DNA from 2 places in the Roseateles sp. GW821-FHT09H11 genome. Region 2 is predicted to be linked to the other one. Evidence: riboswitches for the same ligand, from Rfam matches in the RefSeq annotation. Region 2 holds a riboswitch; the other holds the start of a gene.
What was found. A riboswitch is a leader RNA that binds a small molecule or an ion and turns the genes downstream of it on or off. The one in region 2 is predicted to bind S-adenosylhomocysteine.
Positions count from the first base shown of each region.

Region 1: linked by a shared signal. The riboswitch ahead of metH (methionine synthase) and the one ahead of ahcY (adenosylhomocysteinase) in region 2 are both predicted to bind S-adenosylhomocysteine.

Region 1 covers NZ_JBWKOA010000007.1:261,310-272,223, reverse strand. The annotation lists gene AC07PR_RS23290 (Ig-like domain repeat protein) at 1-1,349, shown strand, start outside; gene AC07PR_RS23285 (RHS repeat-associated core domain-containing protein) at 1,366-2,373, shown strand; gene AC07PR_RS23280 (hypothetical protein) at 2,376-2,837, shown strand; gene AC07PR_RS23275 (hypothetical protein) at 2,834-3,037, shown strand; gene AC07PR_RS23270 (hypothetical protein) at 3,143-3,520, opposite strand; gene AC07PR_RS23265 (glycine zipper 2TM domain-containing protein) at 3,713-4,381, opposite strand; gene metH (methionine synthase) at 4,545-7,328, opposite strand; S-adenosyl-L-homocysteine riboswitch at 7,410-7,514, opposite strand; gene AC07PR_RS23255 (HD-GYP domain-containing protein) at 7,681-8,886, shown strand; gene AC07PR_RS23250 (homocysteine S-methyltransferase family protein) at 8,890-9,966, opposite strand; gene AC07PR_RS23245 (DUF4197 domain-containing protein) at 10,007-10,684, opposite strand; gene AC07PR_RS23240 (fumarylacetoacetate hydrolase family protein) at 10,665-10,914, opposite strand, start outside.
Region 2 covers NZ_JBWKOA010000010.1:108,429-119,342, reverse strand. The annotation lists gene AC07PR_RS28165 (AraC family transcriptional regulator) at 1-757, shown strand, start outside; gene AC07PR_RS28160 (AraC family transcriptional regulator) at 766-1,731, shown strand; gene AC07PR_RS28155 (hypothetical protein) at 1,804-2,481, opposite strand; gene AC07PR_RS28150 (oxidoreductase) at 2,590-3,429, opposite strand; gene AC07PR_RS28145 (hypothetical protein) at 3,964-4,134, shown strand; gene infA (translation initiation factor IF-1) at 4,220-4,477, shown strand; gene AC07PR_RS28135 (oxidoreductase-like domain-containing protein) at 4,528-4,737, shown strand; gene AC07PR_RS28130 (hypothetical protein) at 4,956-5,438, shown strand; gene AC07PR_RS28125 (HAD family hydrolase) at 5,366-6,157, opposite strand; S-adenosyl-L-homocysteine riboswitch at 6,229-6,327, shown strand; gene ahcY (adenosylhomocysteinase) at 6,430-7,863, shown strand; gene AC07PR_RS28115 (TlyA family RNA methyltransferase) at 7,898-8,629, shown strand; gene metF (methylenetetrahydrofolate reductase [NAD(P)H]) at 8,626-9,465, shown strand; gene AC07PR_RS28105 (OmpW/AlkL family protein) at 9,595-10,233, shown strand; gene pepQ (Xaa-Pro dipeptidase) at 10,316-10,914, opposite strand, start outside.

The DNA.
Region 1 (10,914 bases), on a different contig from region 2:
AGGTCGCCGGCTCGGGCGTCACCGGCTTCGACTACGACGGCCTGGGTCAGGCGGTCGCGATCCGGTATCCGGACGCCGCGAGGAACGTCGTCCAGACCTGGTTCAAGGACGGCAAGCGCAAGACCGCCCAGAACGGCACGACGACGCTGAGCTGGCGCTACGACGCGGATGGCAACCTGATCCAGGAGACGCTGAGCGTGGGCGGCCAGGAGTTCGTGGCCGCCTACGGCTACGACGCCAACGACGAACTCAGCAGCATCGCCTATCCGAAGAAGGGGACGGTGATCGATCTGGCGCCCGACGTCCTGGGACGGCCCACCCGCGTGGGTCCTTATCTCAGCGCCGTGGTTTATCACGCGAGCGGCCTGGTCGCGTCGATGACCTATGCCAACGGCGTGCGCACGACCGTCACCCCCGACTCGCGCCAGCGGCCGCAGGCCGTGAGCGCGGGCAGGAACGGCGGCAACGGCTACGTGGGCCTGGCGATGGTCTACGACGGCACGGGCAACGTGACGTCGGTGGCAGACAGCGCCAACCCAGTCAACGATCGAGGCTACGGCTACGACGGCGTCGACCGGCTGACCGACGTGGTCGCGGGCGGCGTCAGCTATCCGGTGAGCTACGACGGCGCGGGCAACATCACGCAGCAGAACTTCGGCGGTCGGCTGGACTACAGCTACGACGCGGCCACGAACCGGCTGCTGAGCACGACAGGCCAGAAGATCGGCAGCTACGGCTACGACGTGCGCGGCAACATCACGTCGGACGGCAGCATCGCCTTCCAGTACGACGACAGCTCGCGACTGCGATGTGCCCGTTGCGGCACGGCCGCCCAGATCGACTACGACTACGACGCGCTGGGCAAGCGGGTGAGCCGCACGAAGGACGGCCAGGTGTCCTACCGGGTCCACAGCACGTCGGGCGACCTGTTGATGGAGTTCAGTCCGGCCGCCAACACGCGGCAGGAACACGTTTACCTGCGCGGCCAGAAGATCGCCACGCGGAGCGAGGGCGCCTATTTCCCCACCAGCGTCGGCCTGACCGCCAGCGCGGCGTCGATCGATCCGGGACAGGCGGTCACGCTGACGGCGACCCTGAGCGGCGGACGCACGCCGGACGGTCGCATCGATTTCTACGACAACGGCACGCTGATCGGCACGGCGTCGGTGGTCAACGGCGTCGCCACCTTCACGACGGCCGCATTGCCCTTCGGCAACCACAACTTCACGGCGTCGTACGGCGGTGACGGCGCGAACGCGGTCAGTAGCACCGCGGTCGCGACGCGCGTGGCCTCCGGGCCGGTGGATGCGGTCATGAGCGCCATCCTCTCGATCCTGCTGGACGACTGAGACAGGGAGCACAAGAGTGTCGACACACGCATCGGCCGCACGCACGGCCTCGAATCCGGCGGCTCCGGCCAGACGTCTGCTCCACTGGGCGCTAGCCCTGCTGGCGCTGGTCACGCTCGCGCTCGGACTGCAGTCCGCGGCGCGGGCGCAGACGATCACCTACTTCCACAACGACACGGCGGGCTCGCCGGTCGCGGCCACCAACGAGGCCGGCGACCTGCTGTGGCGAGAGAGCTACCGGCCCTACGGGGATCGAATCCTCAAGCCGGCCACCGCCAACACGCAGTGGTTCCACGGCAAACAGCAGGATCCGGACACCGGCCTGGAGGACTTCGGCGCGCGCAACTACGACCCGGTGCTGGGGCGCTTCCTGTCGATCGATCCGGTGGATTTCACCGACAAGAACATCCACTCCTTCAACCGCTACACCTACGGCAACAACAACCCGCTGAAGTACAAGGACCCGGACGGCAACTCGCCGCTGGACATCGGATTCCTGGCGTATGACGTCATCAAGTTCGGCGTCGCGGTGTACACGGGCGTCGGCGTCGGCGGTGCCGCCATCGAGGTCGCGATCAGCATCGCGGGCGTGGCCAGTCCGATCCCGGGTACCGGTCAGGTGCTCAAGGGTCTGCGCACGGCTGAGCGTGTCGCCGAAGGGGTCCGTGCGGCGGAGAAGGCGGGTGAGACCGGCGTCAAGGCCGAACGTACCTTCCAGACTTATACGAAGACGAACGCGAAAACGGGCGAGATCTATACCGGAAAGACCAGCGGGCTCGGCACGCCGGCGGAAAATGTGGCCAAGCGTGACAGCGGGCATCACATGACCAAGAAGGGGTTCGGCCCTGCTGTGCTGGACAAGTCGTCCAAGAACGAGGCCGCGATCCGCGGCCGCGAGCAGATCGGGATTGAAGCCAACGGCGGCGCGAAATCGGTGGGGGGCACGTCGGGCAATGCCATCAACGGTATCTCGCCCAAGAACGTCAACCGGGAGTTCTATATGAGCGAAGGCGGCAAACTCTAGGTATGAACAAGAGAAAACCTCCCGAAGGCAGCTTCCTCAGAATCGACCTCGGCGATCTGCATTGCGCCGTTGCCAGGGTGTTGCCCAACATGCAGGTGGCTGTCTACGGCCGCAGGACAGCGTGCGAAGACCTGCCGAAGCTAACGTCGCTGTCCGCCGATGACGTGCTGTTCATCTCCACGGTCATGAAGGCCGCGCTGCTGAAATGGGATGTGATCGGCAGGGAGCCACTTGAACCGGCGCTGGTCGGACCGTTCGACTACTTCATGCAGGATCAGCTCGACGGCAGTTTCAGCATCTATCGGAGCGACACAGGAGAGACACGCCCCGCCACCGACGAGGAGTGTCACTCGCTGGAGCGGATGGCCGTCTGGGAAGCGGAACACGTTGAAGACCGTCTGCGCGACCATTTTGCGGGCCGACCTAACGCCTGGTTGGAGCAATTGAAGCCGGCGCCCCGATGAACAGCGAATCCTTCGTGCGTGCCGTCGAGCAGCACATCGTGAACGCCGCGATCGAAGACATGCTCGAGGAACTGAAGCAGCCGACCGGCCGGCGCGTACCGCCTGAGATCCAGGCTCGCACGGACTGGTACAACGGCCTGCCCGCTGAGGCGCGCGACGAACATGTGGGGTCGCCGATGGCGGACAGCGGACATGGCTGAATCCGGACTCGATCAGCCTGCACGAGTTCCTGACCTTGCGTCGTTGAATCAACGTGCGGCCCCCCGCAGAGCTCGATGCATGACACGGGGGCGTCCGCGCCCCGGTCAATCCTCGTTCGGATCGATCTGGGACAGCCGGCAGTAGCCGCCGGAGGTCGGCGGATCGACGTAGAACACGCCGGACTTCTTGCCCGTCGACCACATGAGCAAGGTCGTCGCCATCAGCGCCTTGTCCTCCGTGGCCACCAGCATCCATGCGAAGGGTGTCCCGTCGCAGATCGTCGGGCGGGCCGCGTCCAGCCGGATCAGGACGCCCTGACGCGTGGCGGTGAGGTCGATGATGCGACCGTTCGCATACGTCGTCTGTGCCGCTGCCGTCAGTGGCAGCACGAGCGCACTCGCCAGCACCGCGGCACCGAGGCCGACCCGTTGAACGAGGCGCCGCGCCGACCCGGCACGGACTGTCGAGATCGTGTTTGCCATGAATCCTCCCTGACGAGCCTGACGCAGGCTCCTTGTTGTGGTCTTGATCGGCGCGACCCGTCCGCGCCGGGGGGCGATTCTAGGAGCCGATCTGCACTGTTTTCATGGCGAAAGCCTGCTTCGAAAACGACAACGCCGACCCGCAGGTCGGCGTTGATCGCAACACCAGGCAGACCGCCCGGGACGCAGCGTTTACTGGCGGATCAGCTGACCGTCGCTCACGCGCACGATGTCGCCGTTCTGCACACCCGGGTCGTGGCTGAACGTCATCGTGCGGTTGCTCTGGTCGGCGTTGCGCATCTTGACCACCCACACGGTGGTGCTGCGCTGGCGCTTCTCGATCTCGTTGCCGGCGTAGCCGCCCGCGACCGCACCGCCGACCGTGGCGATCTTCTTGCCCGTGCCGCCGCCGACCGCGCTGCCCAGCAGGCCGCCGACCACCGCGCCGCCAACGACGCCGATGCCCGTGCCCTGGCCTTCACGCGCCTCGGTACGGACCGACAGCACCGTCGCGCAGGATGCGCACAGGCGGGACTCGGTCTGGCCCGCGCCGGACGTGCCGGCGTTGTCCGCATAGCCGGTCGAACCGCCGTCGCGCGGCGCCTGCTGCTGCGCGACGCGGCGCGAGTCGTTGGCCGGACGCTGCTGGACGGCGTCATCGCCGGAGCGGCGGGCCGCCCGGGCCTCGTCCGCGGCGTTGGCGCCATTGCGGTCGACGATGTTGCCTTGCTGCTCGGTCGCCGCCACCGGCGAGTCCGGCAAGGTCGGCGCGGCCTGCCGGCCCGCGAAGAAGGCCGCCACGACCAGCACGGTCGCCCCAACGGCCCCAGCCGCGATCTTCTGATTGGTATTCAACGCCATGATTCACCTCTTATGGTTTTCCCCTATCTCGGGGGATGAGCGAAGAATGCCACGCTGTTACAAGTCGCGGGGGCCTAAAACTGTCCCGTTTGTAAAGGGGTGAAACGCCGCCTGTAGGACAAGGCCGCGTCCTGTGGCTTTCGTTGCGCGGACGCGTCGCGCGTCAGCCGAGCAGCGGCGCCAGCGCCCGTTGCGCGGCCTGATGGTCGAGCGCCATCCGTGCCGCCCAGTCGGCGACCTGGTCGTCCCCGATGCGGCCGACGTTGAAGTACGTCGCCTCCGGATGCGCCAGGTAGAAGCCGCTCACGCTGGCCGCCGGCGTCATCGCCATGCCCTCGGTGAGCGCCATGCCGATGTCCTCGGCCTGGAGCACGCGGAACATGTCCCGCTTGACCAGGTGATCCGGGCAGGCCGGATAGCCCGGCGCCGGACGGATGCCGCGATACGACTCCGCGATGAGTTCCTCGTTGCTGAGGGTCTCGTCCGCCGCATACCCCCACAGATCCAGCCGCACGCGCTGGTGCAGCCGTTCGGCGAAGGCTTCGGCCAGGCGGTCCGCCAGCGCCTTCAGCATGATCGCGGAGTAGTCGTCCAGGTCGTCGATGAACTGCTGCTCCTTCTTGTCCACGCCGAGGCCGGCGGTGACCGCGAACAGCCCGATGTAGTCCGGCACCGTGCCCTTGGCGGCGATGAAGTCGGCCAGCGCGCGATTGGGCCGGCGCACGCCGTCGACCACCGGCCGCTCGGTCTGCATGCGCAGGCCGCGCCAGGTCATCAGCACCTCGGTGCGCGACTCGTCGCTGTAGATCTCGATGTCGTCGTCGTTGACCTGCGCGGCGGGGTACAGGCCCATCACGCCGCTGGCGGTCAGCCAGCGGCCCTCGATCAGCCGCTGCAGCATGCGCTTGCCGTCGCTGAAGACACGCTGCGCCTCGGCGCCGACGATCTCGTCCTTCAGGATGGCCGGGAACGGCCCCGCCAGGTCCCAGGTCTGGAAGAACGGGCCCCAGTCGATGCACTGCGCAAGCTCGGCCAGGTCGTAGTTGCGGAACTGGCGCTTGCCGATGAAGCGCGGCACCGCCGGCGTGTAGTTCGTGAAGTCGGCGCGGTGCTTGTTCGCGCGCGCCTGCGCCAGCGTCACCAGCGGGGTCTGCTTCTTGTTGGCGTGGAGCTCGCGGACCTTCTCGTAATCGGACTTCAGCTCGTCGATGAAGCGCGTCGCGCGTTCGTCGGACAGCAGCTCCGAACACACGCCCACCGAGCGCGACGCGTCCGGCACGTAGACCACCGGGCCTTCGTAGTGCGGCGAGATCTTGACGGCCGTGTGCACGCGGCTGGTCGTCGCGCCGCCGATCAGCAGCGGGATCTTCTTCATGCGGAAGTAGTCGTCGCGCTGCATCTCGGCGGCGACGTACTGCATCTCCTCGAGGCTGGGCGTGATCAGGCCCGACAGCCCGATGATGTCCGCGCCCTCGACCTTGGCCTTCGCGAGGATGTCCTGGCACGGGACCATCACGCCCATGTTGACGACCTCGAAGTTGTTGCACTGCAGGACCACCGTGACGATGTTCTTGCCGATGTCGTGCACGTCGCCCTTCACCGTCGCGATGACGATCTTGCCCTTGGAGCGCACGTCCTCGCCGGCGGCGGCCATCAGCCGCTTCTCTTCCTCGATGTAGGGCACCAGGTGCGCGACGGCGGACTTCATCACGCGGGCGCTCTTCACCACCTGCGGCAGGAACATCTTGCCGGCGCCGAACAGGTCGCCGACGACGTTCATGCCCGCCATCAGCGGCCCTTCGATCACGTGCAGCGGCCGGCCACCCTGGGCAAGGATGCCCTGCCAGGCCTCCTCGGTGTCCTCGACGATGAAGTCGGTGATGCCGTGGATCAGCGCATGCGACAGCCGCGCGGCGACGTCGCCGGCGCGCCAGGCCAGCTTGGCGCTGTCGTCCTTGGCGGCGCCCTTGACGGTCTCGGCGACCTCGAGCAGCCGTTCGGTCGAATCCTCGCGGCGGTTCAGCACCACGTCCTCGACGCGCTCGCGCAAGTCGGCGGGGATCTCGTCGTAGACGCCGACCATGCCGGCGTTGACGATGCCCATGTCCATGCCGGCCTGGATCGCGTGGTACAGGAAGACCGTGTGGATGGCCTCGCGCACCGGCTCGTTGCCGCGGAAGCTGAAGGACACGTTCGAGACGCCGCCGCTGACCTTCGCGCCGGGCAAGTTCTTCTTGATCCAGCGCGTCGCCTCGATGAAGTCGACGGCGTAGTTGTTGTGCTCCTCGATCCCCGTGGCGATCGCGAAGATGTTGGGGTCGAAGATGATGTCCTCGGGCGGGAAGCCGATCTCGTCGACCAGCATGCGGTAGGCCCGGGTGCAGATCTCGATCTTGCGCTGGTAGGTGTCGGCCTGGCCGGTCTCGTCGAAGGCCATCACCACCGTGGCCGCGCCGTAGCGGCGGATCAGCTTGGCCTGGCGGCGGAACTCCGTCTCGCCTTCCTTCAGCGAGATCGAGTTGACGATGCCCTTGCCTTGGATGCACTTCAGGCCGGCCTCGATCACCTCCCACTTGGACGAGTCGATCATGATCGGCACGCGCGCGATCTCGGGCTCCGAGGCGATCAGGTTGAGGAAGCGCACCATCGCGGCCTTGCTGTCGAGCATGGCCTCGTCCATGTTGATGTCGATGACCTGCGCGCCGTTCTCGACCTGCTGACGGGCGACGCTCAGCGCGGCCTCGAACTCGCCGTTCAGGATCAGCCGCGCGAAGGCCTTCGAGCCGGTGACGTTGGTGCGTTCGCCGATGTTCACGAACAGCGTGCCGGCGCCGATGTTCACCGGCTCCAGGCCGGAGAGCTTCATCGGCGGCACGGCCACGGGCGAGGCCGGCGCGGCAGAAAGATCGGAAGCAGCGGAAGCGGAGGCGGAATTCGGGGCGGACATGGCGGCGGCGCTTTTCGAAGCTGGACGTGAGCTGAAACGAAAGACGGGGCCGCGCAACTCACCGCAACCCCGCGGAACGCGGGTCGGTGAGCGCCGTTGTGAGGCGGGGTCCAGGGGTCCGACACCGCCGTTCCGAGCCTGGCGGGAACCCGGGTGACGGGACCTGTCGCAACGCTCCTCGGAAACCACCGCCGCCGCAGGGGCGCGGTGCGGCCTTGCTGGTAGCGGGAACAGCGTGCATTCTACCGGTCCGGCCCTGGTTTGTTCGTGCCGTATTGCCTTCCCGGCCCAGGTGCGCCCGTATCCTGCGCGGCACAACGACAAGACGACGACACGTCGATGGGAAGCCACCGTGGATCTGGTCCAACTTCCTCCCAACAGCCTGCGCGTGGGACAGGTGCTGACGTTCTCGCTGCGCGACGCGGCGGGACATCTGCTGTTCGCCTCCGGGCATCCGCTGCCCGACACGCCGCAGGTGCGCGACCTGCTGGCCCGCGGGCCGTGGGTGCAGGCGCACGAGACGCGCGAGTACCAGCGCGCCCTCGCCCACAAGCTCGACACGATGATGCTGCAAGGCGCGTCGATGTCGGCGCTGGCCAACGCGACCGCGGAATACAAGCCCACGCGTCCGATGCCCATGCCGCAGTCGACGTCGCCGGCGCACACCGCCATCTGGGCCGACCTGCAATGGCATGCGCAGCAGGTGCTGCGTGATCCGCGACGGCCGGAATTCCTGCCGCGCCTGAGCGAACTGCTCGACAAGGTGCTGGCCCGGCTGACGCAGCAGCCGGACGCCTCGCTGGCGATGCTGGTGCACGACGCCGGCCAGGAGCCGCTGCAGTACAGCGCGCGGCATGCGCTGCTGTCGCTGGCGCTGGTCGAGATGACGACGCGCCAGCTCGGCTGGGGCGAAGGCCGCCGTCGCACGCTCGGGCTCGCGGCCTTGACGATGAACCTGGACAGCGGCGCGCAGCAGGACCAGCACGCGATGCGTCCGCAAGCGCTGGGCGACGCGCAGCGCGAGCAGTTGGCCGGGCACGGCGACCGCGCGGCGGCCACGCTGCAGGCGATCGGCGTGGACGACGAGGACTGGCTGACCGCCGTGCGGCTGCATCACGACGCCGGTCCAGGCCCCCTGGCGGGCCGATCGGACGGCGAGCTGATGGCGCGGCTGCTCCGGCGCATCGACGTGTACGGCGCCCGCCTCAGCCCGCGACGCAGCCGCCGGCCGCTGTCCGCGGCGCAGGCGGCGCGGGCGGTCTACCTCGACGAACTCCAGCAACCCGACGAGGCCGGTGCCGCCCTGATCAAGGCGATCGGTCTCTACCCGCCGGGCTCGTTGGCCCGGCTGGCCAACGGCGAGGAAGGCATGGTGCTCAAGCGCGGCCACAGCGCCAACGCGCCGCTCGTGGCCTCGCTGGTCGGCCGCAGCGGCACGCCGTTGACCGTGCCGGTGCTGCGCGACACGCGGCTGCAGGCGCAGGCCATCACGGCCAGCCTCGCGCCGCATGAGATCCGCCTGCGGATCAACATGGACGCGATGCTGAAGTTGTATTGAGGCTCAGACCTCTTCGGCGACCAGCCCGCTGAAGAGCTTGCTGCCCCAGCGACGCGGCTGGTAGGCGGAGACCTTCTGCGCGATCGCCCGGATGTGATCCGGCGTCGTGCCGCAGCAGCCGCCCGCGATGTTCAGGAAACCCGCGGCGGCGAACTCGCCGACCAGACGGCCGGTGACGTCCGGCGTCTCGTCGAAGCCGGTGTCGCTCATCGGGTTGGGCAGGCCGGCGTTCGGATAGCAGGAGATCGGCGTGTCGCCGGCCGCCTTCGAGAGTTCCTCGATGTAAGGCCGCATCAGCGCCGCGCCGAGCGCGCAGTTCAAGCCGATCGCGATCGGCTGCGCGTGCCGCACCGAGTGCCAGAACGCCGTCACCGTCTGCCCCGACAGGATGCGGCCCGACGCGTCGGTCACCGTGCCGGAGATGATCACCGGCAGACGCTCGCCGGTGTCGTCCATCAGCTGGTCGACCGCGAAGATCGCGGCCTTGGCGTTCAGCGTGTCGAAGATGGTCTCGATCAGGAACAGGTCGACGCCGCCTTCCAGCATCGCCTTGGCCTGGTCGTAGTAGGCCGCGCGCAGGGTGTCGAAGTCGACGTTGCGGGCGCCGGGGTCGTTGACATCCGGGCTGATCGAGGCCGTGCGCGGCGTCGGGCCGAGCGCACCGGCCGCGAAGCGCGGCTTCTCCGGCGTGCTGAACGCATCGCAGGCCTCGCGCGCCAGGCGCGCGGCGGCGACGTTCATCTCGTAGGCGTAGGCCTCGAGGCCGTAGTCCTCCTGCGCGACGGTGGTCGTGCCGAAGGTGTTGGTCTCGATGATGTCGGCGCCGGCGTCGAGGTACTGGCGGTGGATCTCGCTGATGACCTCGGGCTTCGTCAGCACCAGCAGGTCGTTGTTGCCCTTGAGGTCCTTGGGATGATCGGCGAAGCGCTCACCGCGGAAGTCGGCCTCCGTCAGCTTGTAGCGCTGGATCATCGTGCCCATCGCGCCGTCGAGGACGGCGATGCGTTGCGCCAGGATGGCAGGCAAGGCGGCGCCGCGGGTGTAGGCGACGGCGGGACGGGCGGAGGTCGGGGCGTTCATGGGGCTCGATTGTAGGAAGCCCCACCCCGCCCCATCGTTCTCAACCGCCGAAGACCTTCTTCAGGATGGCGCTTCCGGTGCCGACCGGGTCCTGGCGGATCTTCTTCTCCTCCTGGCCGATCATGAAGTACAGGCCGTCCAGCGCCTTGTCGGTGACGTAGCCCTGCAGGTTGGCGTCTTCCTTGCGGATGAGGCCGAACCCGGAGGCCTTGCCGGCGACCGCGTTGTACTTCTCGCTCAGCGACTGGCGCTCGGTGGCCTTCGTGACGATGGGCAGGAACTTCGTCGTCAGCGGCGAGCGGGTCTTGTCCTCGAAGAACTGCGTCACCGCGTTGTCGCCGCCGCGCACGATCCTCACCGCGTCCTCGACGCTGATGTTGCGCACGGTGCTCACCAGCAGTTGGCGCGCCTCGGGCATCGCCTGTTCGGCGGCGCGGTTCATCGAGGTGATCAGGTCGTCGATGCGCCTGCCCTGGCCGGTCGTGCGCAGCAGGCGCGCGGCGTCCTTCAAGGCGCCGGGGAGCTCGATCTTCACCTGGGGATTGCCGAGGAAACCATCGGTGCGACCCAGGTTGGCGAGCGCCGCCTGGGCGCCGCGCTCGAGGGCCGCGCGCACGCCGGAGGCGGCGTCGCCCTCGCTCAGGCTCAACGCCATCGCCCACGGCGAGGCGCAGCCCGCGCCCAGCAGCGCGATCAGGTCACGGCGAAGCAGGTTCATCGGTGTCTCCTTCTTGAGCTTCAGTGGGGGTCGCTTTCTCGGCTTCGATCGCCGCCTCGGCAGCGCCTTCCGAGGCGGCGGCAGCGTTCGAGGGCCTGTCGTCGGTGTTCTCGGCGTTCTCGGCGTTCTCGGTGTGCTCGGTGTTCTCGTCGAGGCCGGCGTCGTCGGACGTTGCATCTTCCGACTCCGCGAGATCCATGTCGATGGCGCCGAACGGGCCGGGACCGTCG
Region 2 (10,914 bases):
CGAGCCCGGCCTGGCCATCGTGCTGCAGGGGCGCAAGAAGGTGGAGCTCGGCACCGAGACGCTGTACTACGACCCGCTGCACTTCCTGCTGGTGTCGATGCCGATGCTGCCCAAGGGCGGCGTCATCGAGGCGACGCCGGACAAGCCCTACCTGTGCGTGCGCATCGACTGCTCGACCGCGACGCTGGCGGAGCTGATGCTCGAGGTCGGCCCGGCGAGCACCGATGCGTCGCCGTCGGCGCAGTCGGGGCTGAACGTCGCGCCGGTGTCGGAATCGCTGCTGAGCGCCGCCCTGCGGCTGATGCAGCTGCTGGACAACCCGTCGGACCAGCGCGTCATGGCGCCGCTGCTGCAGCGGGAGATCTTCTATCGCGTGCTGACCGGCCCGCTCGGTCCGCGGCTGCGCGCGCTGGCGCAGCAGGACAGCGCGACGCGCCGCCTGTCGCGCGCGATCGACGAGCTGAACCGCCGCTTCAGCGAAGCCATCAGCATCGACGAGCTGGCCGCGGTGGCGCACATGAGCGCCTCGACCTTGCATCAGCGCTTCAAGCAGCTCACGAGCATGTCGCCGATGCAGTACCAGAAGCAGCTGCGGCTGCAGCATGCGCGCCGGCTGATGCTCGGCGAAGGGCTGGACGCGGCGGCGGCGGCGCATCAGGTCGGCTACGAGAGCGCCTCGCAGTTCAGCCGCGAATACCGTCGCCTCTTCGGCACGCCGCCGCGCGCCGACATCGAGCAGCTGCTGCGCGCAGGATGAGCCCGCTCATGCAGGACACCGAGGCGCTGAGCGCGATGCTGTCGCGCCATGCGCCGCGTGAGGGCGTCTGGCCGACGGCCCTGCCCCGGCTGTGGATCATCCGGCTCGACGCGCCGGGCGGCGAACTCGCGCACGCGGTTCAGCCGGCCTCGCTGTGCCTGATCTCGCAGGGCGCGAAAGAGGTGCGGCTCGGCGAGGAGCGCTACGTCTACGACGCCGCGCGCTTCATGGTGTTCACGACCGACCTGCCGGTCAGCGGCCGCGTGACCGAGGCGACCCCGGAGCGCCCCTACCTCTGCCTGCGCCTGGACTTCGATCCGGAGGAAGTGGCGGAGCTGGTCGCACGGAGCGGTCCGCCTCGGGCGCCCGCCGCGTCAGGGGCACCTGTGGCAACAGTGGCGCCGGTCGCATCGACGGGCAACGCCGAGGGCGATGACCTCGGCCGCGGCCTCTTCGTCAGCGCGGTCACGGCGGAGATGCTCGACGCATCGGCGCGCCTGATGCGGCTGCTCGATCATCCGGAGGACCAGGCCGCGCTCGCGGCCATGGCGATGCGCGAGCTGGTCTACCGCGTGCTGCGCAGCGAGCAGGGCGAGCGCCTGGCGCAGGTCGCGCGCGCCGACAGCCAGACGCAGCGCGTGCACCGCGCGATCCGCTGGCTGAAGGCGCATTACGCGCAACCGCTGCGCATCGAGTCGCTGGCCAAGGAGGCGCACATGAGCGCGTCGTCGCTGCACCACCATTTCCGCGCGCTGACGTCGATGAGTCCCTTGCAGTACCAGAAGCAGCTGCGACTGCAGGAGGCCCGCCGGCTGCTGATCGCCGAGGGCCTGGAAGTCGCGCGTGCCGGCCATGCGGTCGGGTACGAGAGCCCGTCGCAATTCAGCCGCGAGTACAGCCGCCTTTACGGTGCGCCGCCGTCACGCGACGCAGCGAAGCGGCGCGACACGCCGGCCTCGCGGTTCACGGCCTGAGCGCCGCCGCGATCCGGTTGGCGCCCCGGTCGGCGCCCCGGTCGGCGCCCCATGCCCCCGGGCCGGACGCCCTCACTTGCTGAAGCAGTTCCCCACCATCGCTGGCGCGTCCTTGAGACGATCGTCGGTCGGGTTGATGGCGGCGACGCGGTTCTCGTAGACCCGCGTGCACTTGCTGCCCTGGCGGATCACCTTGGAGCCCGAGCCGCTCGTCGACACGCTCGACACGATGGGCAGGGTGCCTGCGGCGTCCGCGATCGCGGACTCGACGGTGCGCGGCGCGCTGTGGGAACGATCGTCGTTGCGGATCTGATCGGCCATGCGCACGCGCGCATCGGAGGCGGGACCGGCTTTCGGCAGCGCGAGGTTGAGCGTCGTGCGCCCGTTGCCGAGGGGCGCGGACGCCCCCGAGGCCGGCAGTGCCGGTGCCGCCACCGTCTGGATCGACGTCGACGGCGGCGCGGCGGTGATCGTCACCTCGGGCGGCGCCACGAGGATCGGCGCCTGCAACCGCGGAACGTCGAGCCGACGTCGCTCGAGTTCTGGGCGGGCCGCGGGTGGTGTCTCGCGGCTCATCGGGAGCGGCAGCAGCCGCACCTCGGTCAGCCGGGGGCCCTCGGAGGTCCTGCGCCCTCGCCAACCGTGGTCCATCCACAGCATCGACAGGAAGGCGGCCTGCACCAGCAGCGCCGCAGCCAGCCCGATCCATCGCCGCCTGCCTGCGGGACGCTGCCAATGCGACGCCGTCATGCGGGCGCGCCTCCTCGATCCATCGCGCCCTCCCCGGCCGACCTGTCCTGGGGCGCGATGGTAGCCGCGCCCCGTGACCGTTGCCGGAGGCCCGCCCGAGACGGTCGGTCAGACGCCGTCGCGATCCAGCGAGGCCGACAGCCCCGCGTGGGCCTCGACCTCCGCCATCCGCTGGCCGAAGGTCTCGCGCGCCATGCCGAGCGCGTCCGAGCCCGCCACGAAATGCAGCGGCGGCGTCGGCATCGCGGCCAGTTCGACGAAGGCCCGCCCCAGCTTCGCCGGATCACCGGGTTGCTGGTGGTTGTAGGCCTCGTAGGTCGACAGCGGCGGCGTGGGCAGCGTCGCGTAATCCGCGATGGACTGCGTGCCGTAGCGGACCGAACTGGCATCCAGGAAATCGGTGCGGAAGAAGCCCGGCTCGACGACCGTCACGCGGATGTTGAAGCCGGCGAGCTCGGGCGCCAGCGACGCGGTGAAGCCGTCGACGGCGAACTTCGTCGCGCAATACACCGCCGCGCCATCGAAGCCGCGGAAGCCGCCGACCGACGCGATGTTCAGGATGTGCCCGTCGCGCTGACGACGCATCACCGGCAACACCGCGCGGGTGACATGCATCAGGCCGAAGACGTTGGTGGCGAACTGGCGCTCGATGTCGGCGGCGCTGATTTCCTCGAACAGGCCGAGCTGTCCGTAGCCGGCGTTGTTGACCAGCACGTCGATGCGGCCGAAGCGGGCAACGGCCTGCTCGACCGCGTGGACAGCATCGGCCTCGCGGCTGACGTCCAGCGGGAGGCACAGCACGGCCTCGCCGTGATCCGCATATGCCGTCTTCAGCGCGTCGACGTTGCGGCCGGTGGCGACGACACGGTCGCCGGCGGCCAGCGCCGCCTGGGCGATCTCGCGGCCGAAACCGCGGTTGGCGCCGGTGATGAACCAGATCTTGCTCATGGAGTTCCGTCCTTCAGGGGGTTCGGGGCCAGCGGCATGAGGTGCCGGGGCCGGTGTTGGGGGACGGATGAATCGTAGGAACGGGGCGGCGATCGCCCATGCCGATTTCGGCGCACCGCTTGCACGATCCGCCAAAGTACCGTTCCGGCGCCGCCGCAACACCCGGGGATGCGCGCCAACGGCCCTTGTGTTATATTCCCCGACTTGACTCGCACAAGACCACCCTCTTCAGGTCTTCTTCTGCAGCCCCTCCGGTCCCTCCCAAGGACCCTTCTGCGAGCGGCTCGCACCAGCATCACCCCCCGGTTCGTGCGCTTGAGCGTTTCTGGCTTCGGTCTGCCTGTTCGCCATTCGGCTGATTGGCATCAGAAGCCACTTTCCGTGCCTCTTCTGTTCGTATCATCGAATCGGAGTGACACACCTTCCCACACCGCGCCAAGACGGTTGCTTATTGCGATTGCCTGTCAAGGCGCACACCTCAAAATAACGATGCAGAACAAACGCATTGAGGTGGGGCGATTCCTTGTCTCACCGATGACCAAACCCCATGCCGACGGCGGATTCGCCGCGGCCGTCTCGATCCAGTCGGGACGCGGCATGGCCAGCATTGATCGTGTCATGCGATTCGTGCCGACCTTCGAGACCCGCCGCGCCGCGTTGCGCTACGCGGAGACCGAAGGCACCGCCTGGGCGCGCAGCCACTGAGCCGCGCGCCGCTGATTCCCGAGGCGAGGGCCTGCGGCAGACCGCGGCTGGCGCCCTTTTCATTTTCAAGAATGGAGCAAGCCATATGGCCAAGGAAGAACTGATCGAGATGCAGGGTGTCGTCAACGAAATCCTGCCGGACTCGCGCTTTCGCGTGACGCTGGAAAACGGCCATCAGGTCATCGCCTACACGGGCGGCAAGATGCGCAAGCATCACATCCGCATCCTGGCCGGCGATGCCGTCTCCCTGGAAATGTCGCCGTACGACCTGACCAAGGGCCGGATCACCTTCCGTCACCTGCAGCGTTCGAACCACTCGGGCCCGCCGCCGGTCCGTCGCTGACGCGCCTTGCCGCGGGAGGCCCCAGGCCCCCCGCGCGAGAATCGCCAGCCATGACCGACGTCCAGTCCGACTCCGCCGCCGTTCCGGCCTCGCTCGAGGTCGGCGACGATCCGATGCCCGTGCCGCCGCCGCAGCCGGACATCGATGCGTGCTGCGGCAACGGCTGCGACCCGTGCATCTTCGACCTGCACGATCTGGCGATGGACGCGTACCGGCAGGCCCTGCGTGCCTGGAAGTCGCGCCATCCCGAGGCGTCCTGAACGTCGAAGTCCTGACGATTCTCCGAACCCCACCCGAAGGGCCGCCTCGCGCGGCCCTTTCCTTTTGGCGAGCCCGCCGCCCCCTCCACGGGGTGCTTTCCTTTCGTGACGTTTTCGGGGACATCCCCCGGTTCAGAACTGAGGCTCGATGGCCGACATCAAGGACAGGCGCCGCACTTGCCACAGCGGCGCGGTGCTCCCGCTCTCCGGAGGTCCAGATGTTCATGACCGGCCAGAACCGCTTCCATGTCGCGCATTCCGACGCGCAGGCCAATCTACGCTTCGCGCTGGCGCGGTTGAGCACTGATTGGCGAGGCCTCGATCCATTCGGACTCGAGATCCTGCTGCGCCACCTGCTGATGGCGGAGCACCGCTGCATGCCGCATCCGAGCGTGCTTCGGGAGCGCCCGACCAATCGCTGGCTGCTGCCGCGGCTGCGCCGCCGGCGGATCGAGGTGGCGGAGCGTCTGGTCGCCCTCGGGGGCCGGGTCAGCCATGCGGCGCTGGCCCGGGTACTGCCGCGCGGGCATGACTGGCCGGGCGTCTCCGCGCTGGTCGGCCGTCATGCCTGGGACCCGGTCGAGGGCCGCCAGCCGCGTCCCCACCGCCCGGTTGCCGATGAGCCGGCCTACCCGCGCGTCGACAGCAGCGCCCGGGCCACTTCCGCGAAGCCGTCGCCGCGCTCGGTCGCGGTGACATAAGCGGGCGGGTGGTCCAGCATCGGCAGGAAACGCGCGATGTTGGCGACGCCCACCGACAGCGGCATGCGTTCGAACATCAATTGATCGTTCGTCGAGTCGCCCACGTACACCCACTCGGCGGGATCGAAGTCCAGGCCCGTCAGCCGCTTCACCGCCCACTGCGCCGCGGTCCACTTGCTGTGATCGCCGATCCAGCCGTTGACGTGGATCGAACTGACCGTCGCCACCAGCCCATGCGCGCGCATCCGGTCGCAGACGGCGGCGATCGCGTCGTCGTCGAGCGTCGTGAACTCGCTGTGGTCGACGGCGATGTCGGTCAGCCGGCCGGCGCTGTCGCGCGCGAGCACGGCGCCGGGCACGGTCGCCACGATCTCCCGCGCGCACGCCTGCAGTCGCGCGAAGTTCGCCAATCGCGTCGCGTCGTCCTGGGCAAATTCGGTCGCGAGCGCCTCCCCTTCGCGATGCAGCAGAACCCCACCGTTCTCCGCGACGATCCCCCGCAGGGGCCAGGCCATCGCGAACGGTTCGCTCCAGCCGGCCGGGCGCCCCGTGATCGCAATGACCGGGACGCCGGCCGCGTGCAACCGGTGCAGCGCGTCCAGTGCCGCCGGCGCGATGGCGCCATCCGCCGTCAGGGTGTCGTCGATGTCCGTCAGCACCCCGCGCAGGGGGAGCCAGGCCGCGCGGGGGCAGTCGCTGAGCGGGGGGATCGTTCGCATGGGGGGCGATTGTGGCCCCGAGCGCAACGCTGTCATCGAGCCGCGGCCGGAACTTGACTACAATCGCGCCCTGTTCCGAGGAGCGTTGCGACCTCCCATCCCATCGAGGCCAGGCTCGGAACCGCCGCGCGGCGACATGTCCGCGGCAATGGCAACCGCGCTCACCCGTCGACCCTTCGTTGGCCGGGTGAGGACCGAGCGGCAAATGCCCTCTCCGCATCTCCCCGCGTCCTGATCGTTGGTGTCGACGGCCCTTCTTCGCAGGAGTCCGCATGAACGCCCAACTGAAGCCGCTGGCCCAAGACCAGTACCTGATCAAAGACCTGTCGCTGGCCGCGTGGGGCCGCAAGGAGATCAAGATCGCCGAGAGCGAGATGCCCGCGCTGATGGCCATCCGCGAGGAATACGCCGCCGCGCAGCCGCTCAAGGGCGCGCGCATCACCGGCTCGCTGCACATGACGATCCAGACCGCCGTGCTGGTCGAGACGCTGCAGGCGCTGGGCGCGGAAGTCCGCTGGGCCTCGTGCAACATCTTCTCGACGCAGGACCACGCCGCCGCCGCGCTGGTCGCCGTCGGCACCCCCGTCTTCGCCTACAAGGGCGAGACGCTGGAGGACTACTGGGACTACACGCACCGCATCTTCGACTTCGGCGCCAAGGGCACGCCGGGCGAAGGCCCGAACATGATCCTGGACGACGGCGGCGACGCGACGCTGCTGATGCACCTGGGCCAGAAGGCCGAGAAGGACCTGTCCGTGCTGGCCAACCCGGGCAGCGAGGAAGAGCGCATCCTGTTCGCCGCGATCAAGAAGAAGGTCGCCGAGGACGCCACCTGGTACACCCGCAAGAGCGCCGAGATCATCGGCGTCACGGAAGAGACGACCACGGGCGTGCACCGCCTGAAGGAAATGTCGGCCAAGGGCACGCTGCTGTTCCGCGCGATCAACGTCAACGACTCGGTCACGAAGAGCAAGTTCGACAACCTGTACGGCTGCCGCGAGTCGCTGGTGGACGGCATCAAGCGCGCCACGGACGTGATGATCGCCGGCAAGATCGCCGTGATCGCCGGTTATGGCGACGTGGGCAAGGGCTCGGCCCAGGCGATGCGCGCGCTGTCGGCGCAGGTGTGGGTCACCGAGATCGACCCGATCTGCGCGCTGCAGGCCGCGATGGAGGGCTTCCGCGTCGTGACGATGGAATACGCCGCCGACAAGGCCGACATCTTCGTCACCACGACCGGCAACAAGGGCGTGATCCGCCATGAGCACATGGCCGCGATGAAGCACAACGCCATCGTCTGCAACATCGGCCACTTCGACAACGAGATCGACATCGCCTCGATCGAGAAGTACGAGTGGGAAGAGATCAAGCCGCAGGTCGACCACGTGATCTTCCCCGACGGCAAGCGGATCATCCTGCTGGCCAAGGGCCGTCTGGTGAACCTGGGCTGCGGTACGGGCCACCCGAGCTACGTGATGTCGTCCAGCTTCGCCAACCAGACGATCGCCCAGATCGAACTGTTCGCGCACAAGGACGCCTACGCCGTCGGCCAGGTCTACGTGCTGCCCAAGCACCTGGACGAGCACGTCGCCCGCCTGCAGCTGAAGACGTTGAACGCGCAGTTGAGCGAGCTGACGGACGAGCAGGCCGCCTACATCGGCGTGTCGAAGTCGGGCCCGTACAAGCCCGACACCTATCGCTATTGATCCACTGACCCTAGCCTGACCCGAGACCCGACCCATGCGTGCTGACCAGCTGCTTCTCTCCCTTGGCTTGGCGCCCACGCGCTCGGCCGCCCAGCGGCTGATCGACGCGCGTGCGGTCGAGTGGGAAGGCCCCAAGGGCTGGACTGTCGTGCGCAAGTGCGGCGAGGACCTGCCCGAGACCACCCCCCTGCGCGTGACGGACGACGCCGAGCTGCGTTACGTCTCGCGCGGCGGGCTCAAGCTCGAAGGTGCGCTGGCCAAGGTCGGTGTGTCGGTGGCAGGCTTCTCGGCGCTGGACATGGGCCAGAGCGCGGGCGGTTTCACCGACGTGCTGCTCAAGGCCGGCGCGGCGCACGTGACCGGCATCGATGTCGGCCACAGCCAGCTGCATGAGACCTTGAAGGCGGACCCGCGCGTCACGGCCCATGAAGGCATGCACGTGAAGGATTACGTCCCCGAGGCGCCCTTCGATCTGGTCGTGGGCGACCTGAGCTTCATCTCGATGATCGGCACGCTCAAGCACGTGGTCGGTTGGCTCAAGCCGCAAGGCCAGGCGCTGCTGCTGATCAAGCCGCAGTACGAGCTGGGCCCGAAGGCCTTGAACAAGAACGGCATCGTCAAGGACAAGGCGCAATACGTCGTGCTCAAGGAGCAGGCCGTGGCGGCCGCCGAGAAGCGCGACCTCGTCGTCAGGGGCTGGTTCGAAAGCCCCGTCACCGGCGGCGACGGCAACACCGAATTTTTCATCTGGGTTCAGAAACCATGACGACGCCTGTCAGCATCGAATTCTTCCCGCCCAACACGCCCGTCGGCACCGAGAAGCTGAAGACCGTCGTGCAGGAGCTGCGCGCGGTGAATCCGCAGTACTTCAGCGTCACCTACGGCGCGGGCGGATCGACGCGCGAGAAGACGCTGTCGACCGTCGCGGACATCGCCTCGTCCGGCTTTGAGGCGGCGCCGCACCTGTCCTGCGTGGGCTCGACGCGCGAGAACATCGCGGAGATCCTGGCGACCTACCGCGCGCAGAACATCCGGCGCGTCGTCGCGCTGCGCGGCGACCTGCCCAGCGGCACGGCGACGGCGGGCGAGTTCCGCTACGCAGCCGAACTGGTGCGCTTCATCCGCGAGACGCAAGGCGCGGACTGGGACATCGAGGTCGCCGCCTATCCCGAGTACCACCCGCAGCAGCGCTACGCGGCGCGCGACCTGCAGTTCTTCGCGGACAAGGTGCGCGCCGGCGCCAGCGGCGCGATCACGCAGTTCTTCTACAACCCCGATGCCTACTTCCATTTCGTCGACGCGACGCGGGCGATCGGCGTGGACGTGCCGATCGTGCCGGGCATCATGCCGATCAACAACTTCGCGCGGATCGCGCAGTTCGCGCAACGCGACGGCATCGAGATCCCGCGCTGGGTCGCGCTGAAGATGGAGGGCTACATGGACGACGCCGCCTCGGTGCGCGCCTTCGGCCTGGACGTCGTCACGCGGCTCTGCGAACGGCTGATCGCAGGCGGCGTGCCGGGGTTGCACTTCTATTCGCTCAACCAGAGCGCACTGACGCTGGCGTTGTGTGAACGCCTCGGTCTCGCCGCGAAAGCTTGATAAGGCGCAAGCGCTCCGCGCCATCGCAGGGAACCGCTCCGGTTCGCCGCCGTTCCTTGTGAACGGTCAAGGTTCTCACGGAGCGGTCCGCGTTCAATCCCGGTCATCCCATTGACCAGGAGTGACCGCATGTCCCGCACCACCGCCCTCGCCTCTTTCCACCCCGCCATCGTCGCGGCCGTCGCACTCGCGGCGCTCGCCGCCTTGGCACCGTCGGCCCACGCGCAGAGCAGCCCATGGGTGTATCGCGCCCGCGCGGTGAACATCGACCCGGCGGACAAGGACAAGACCGGACTGGGGCTGTCGCTGAGCCGCAAGACGATCCCCGAGCTCGACTTCAGCTATTTCCTGACCCCGAACTGGGCCACCGAGCTGATCCTGACCGTACCGCAGCGTCACAAGCTCTACAGCAACGGCACGCGCATCGGCACGGTGAAGCACCTGCCGCCGACACTGACGCTGCAGTACCACTTCAACCCGGAAGGGACCTTCCGCCCCTATGTCGGCGCTGGCCTCAACTACACGAGCTTCTCCGGCGTCTACTTCGACCCGGCCGTGCAGACGGCGCTGCAACCGACCATCAAGAAGCACAGCATCGGCTTGGCCGCGCAGGCCGGCTTCGACGTAATGCTCGACAAGCAGTGGTCGATCAACGTCGACGTGAAGAAGATCCAGATGGACACCGAAGTCCGCGCCAAGGGCGTGAACGTCGGGAAGTTCAAGATCGATCCGCTGCTGGTGGGCGTGGGCGTCGGGTACCGGTTCTGATCGGCGCAGCTGAGTGCAGATGAAAGAATGGGTCCGTCAGGACCCCTTCTTCATTGCCCGACAGCGAGCGCCTCTCGCCGCGTCAGCTCAGCGCCGCGAACGCGTCCCGCGTCAGGTTCTCCGGCGCGCCCGTTTCGCGGCAGGCGACATCGTCCTCGATGCGGACACCGCCGAACGCGCTCAGGTGCTTCACCAGCGCCCAATCCACGTTCGCCGCCGCGGGCGTCGCGCGCAGCTTGTCCAGCAGCATCGGGATGAAGTACAGGCCCGGCTCGATCGTCACGACCATGCCGGGCTGCAGCACGCGCGTCAGGCGCAGGTACGGATGGCCTTCCGGCTTGGCGATCGTCCCGCCGTCCTCGCCGGCCATGAAGCCGCCGATGTCATGGACCTGCAAGCCCAGCAGGTGGCCGATGCCGTGCGGCAGGAACGTCGACGTCACGCCTTGCGCGACCATCGCGTCCTCGTCCATCTTCACGATGCCGAGCTGGCGCAGCACCCCGGCGATCTCGCGGTGGGAGTCCAGGTGGATGTCGCGATAGTCCACGCCCGCCCGCACGCGATCGACCAGCCGCAGCTGGGAGGCCTCCATCGCATCGATCAGCGCCTGGAACGACGCGTCGCCGTTGCCGGTCGTGCGGGTGATGTCCGACGCGTAGCCGCAGCTGTGCGCGCCCGCAT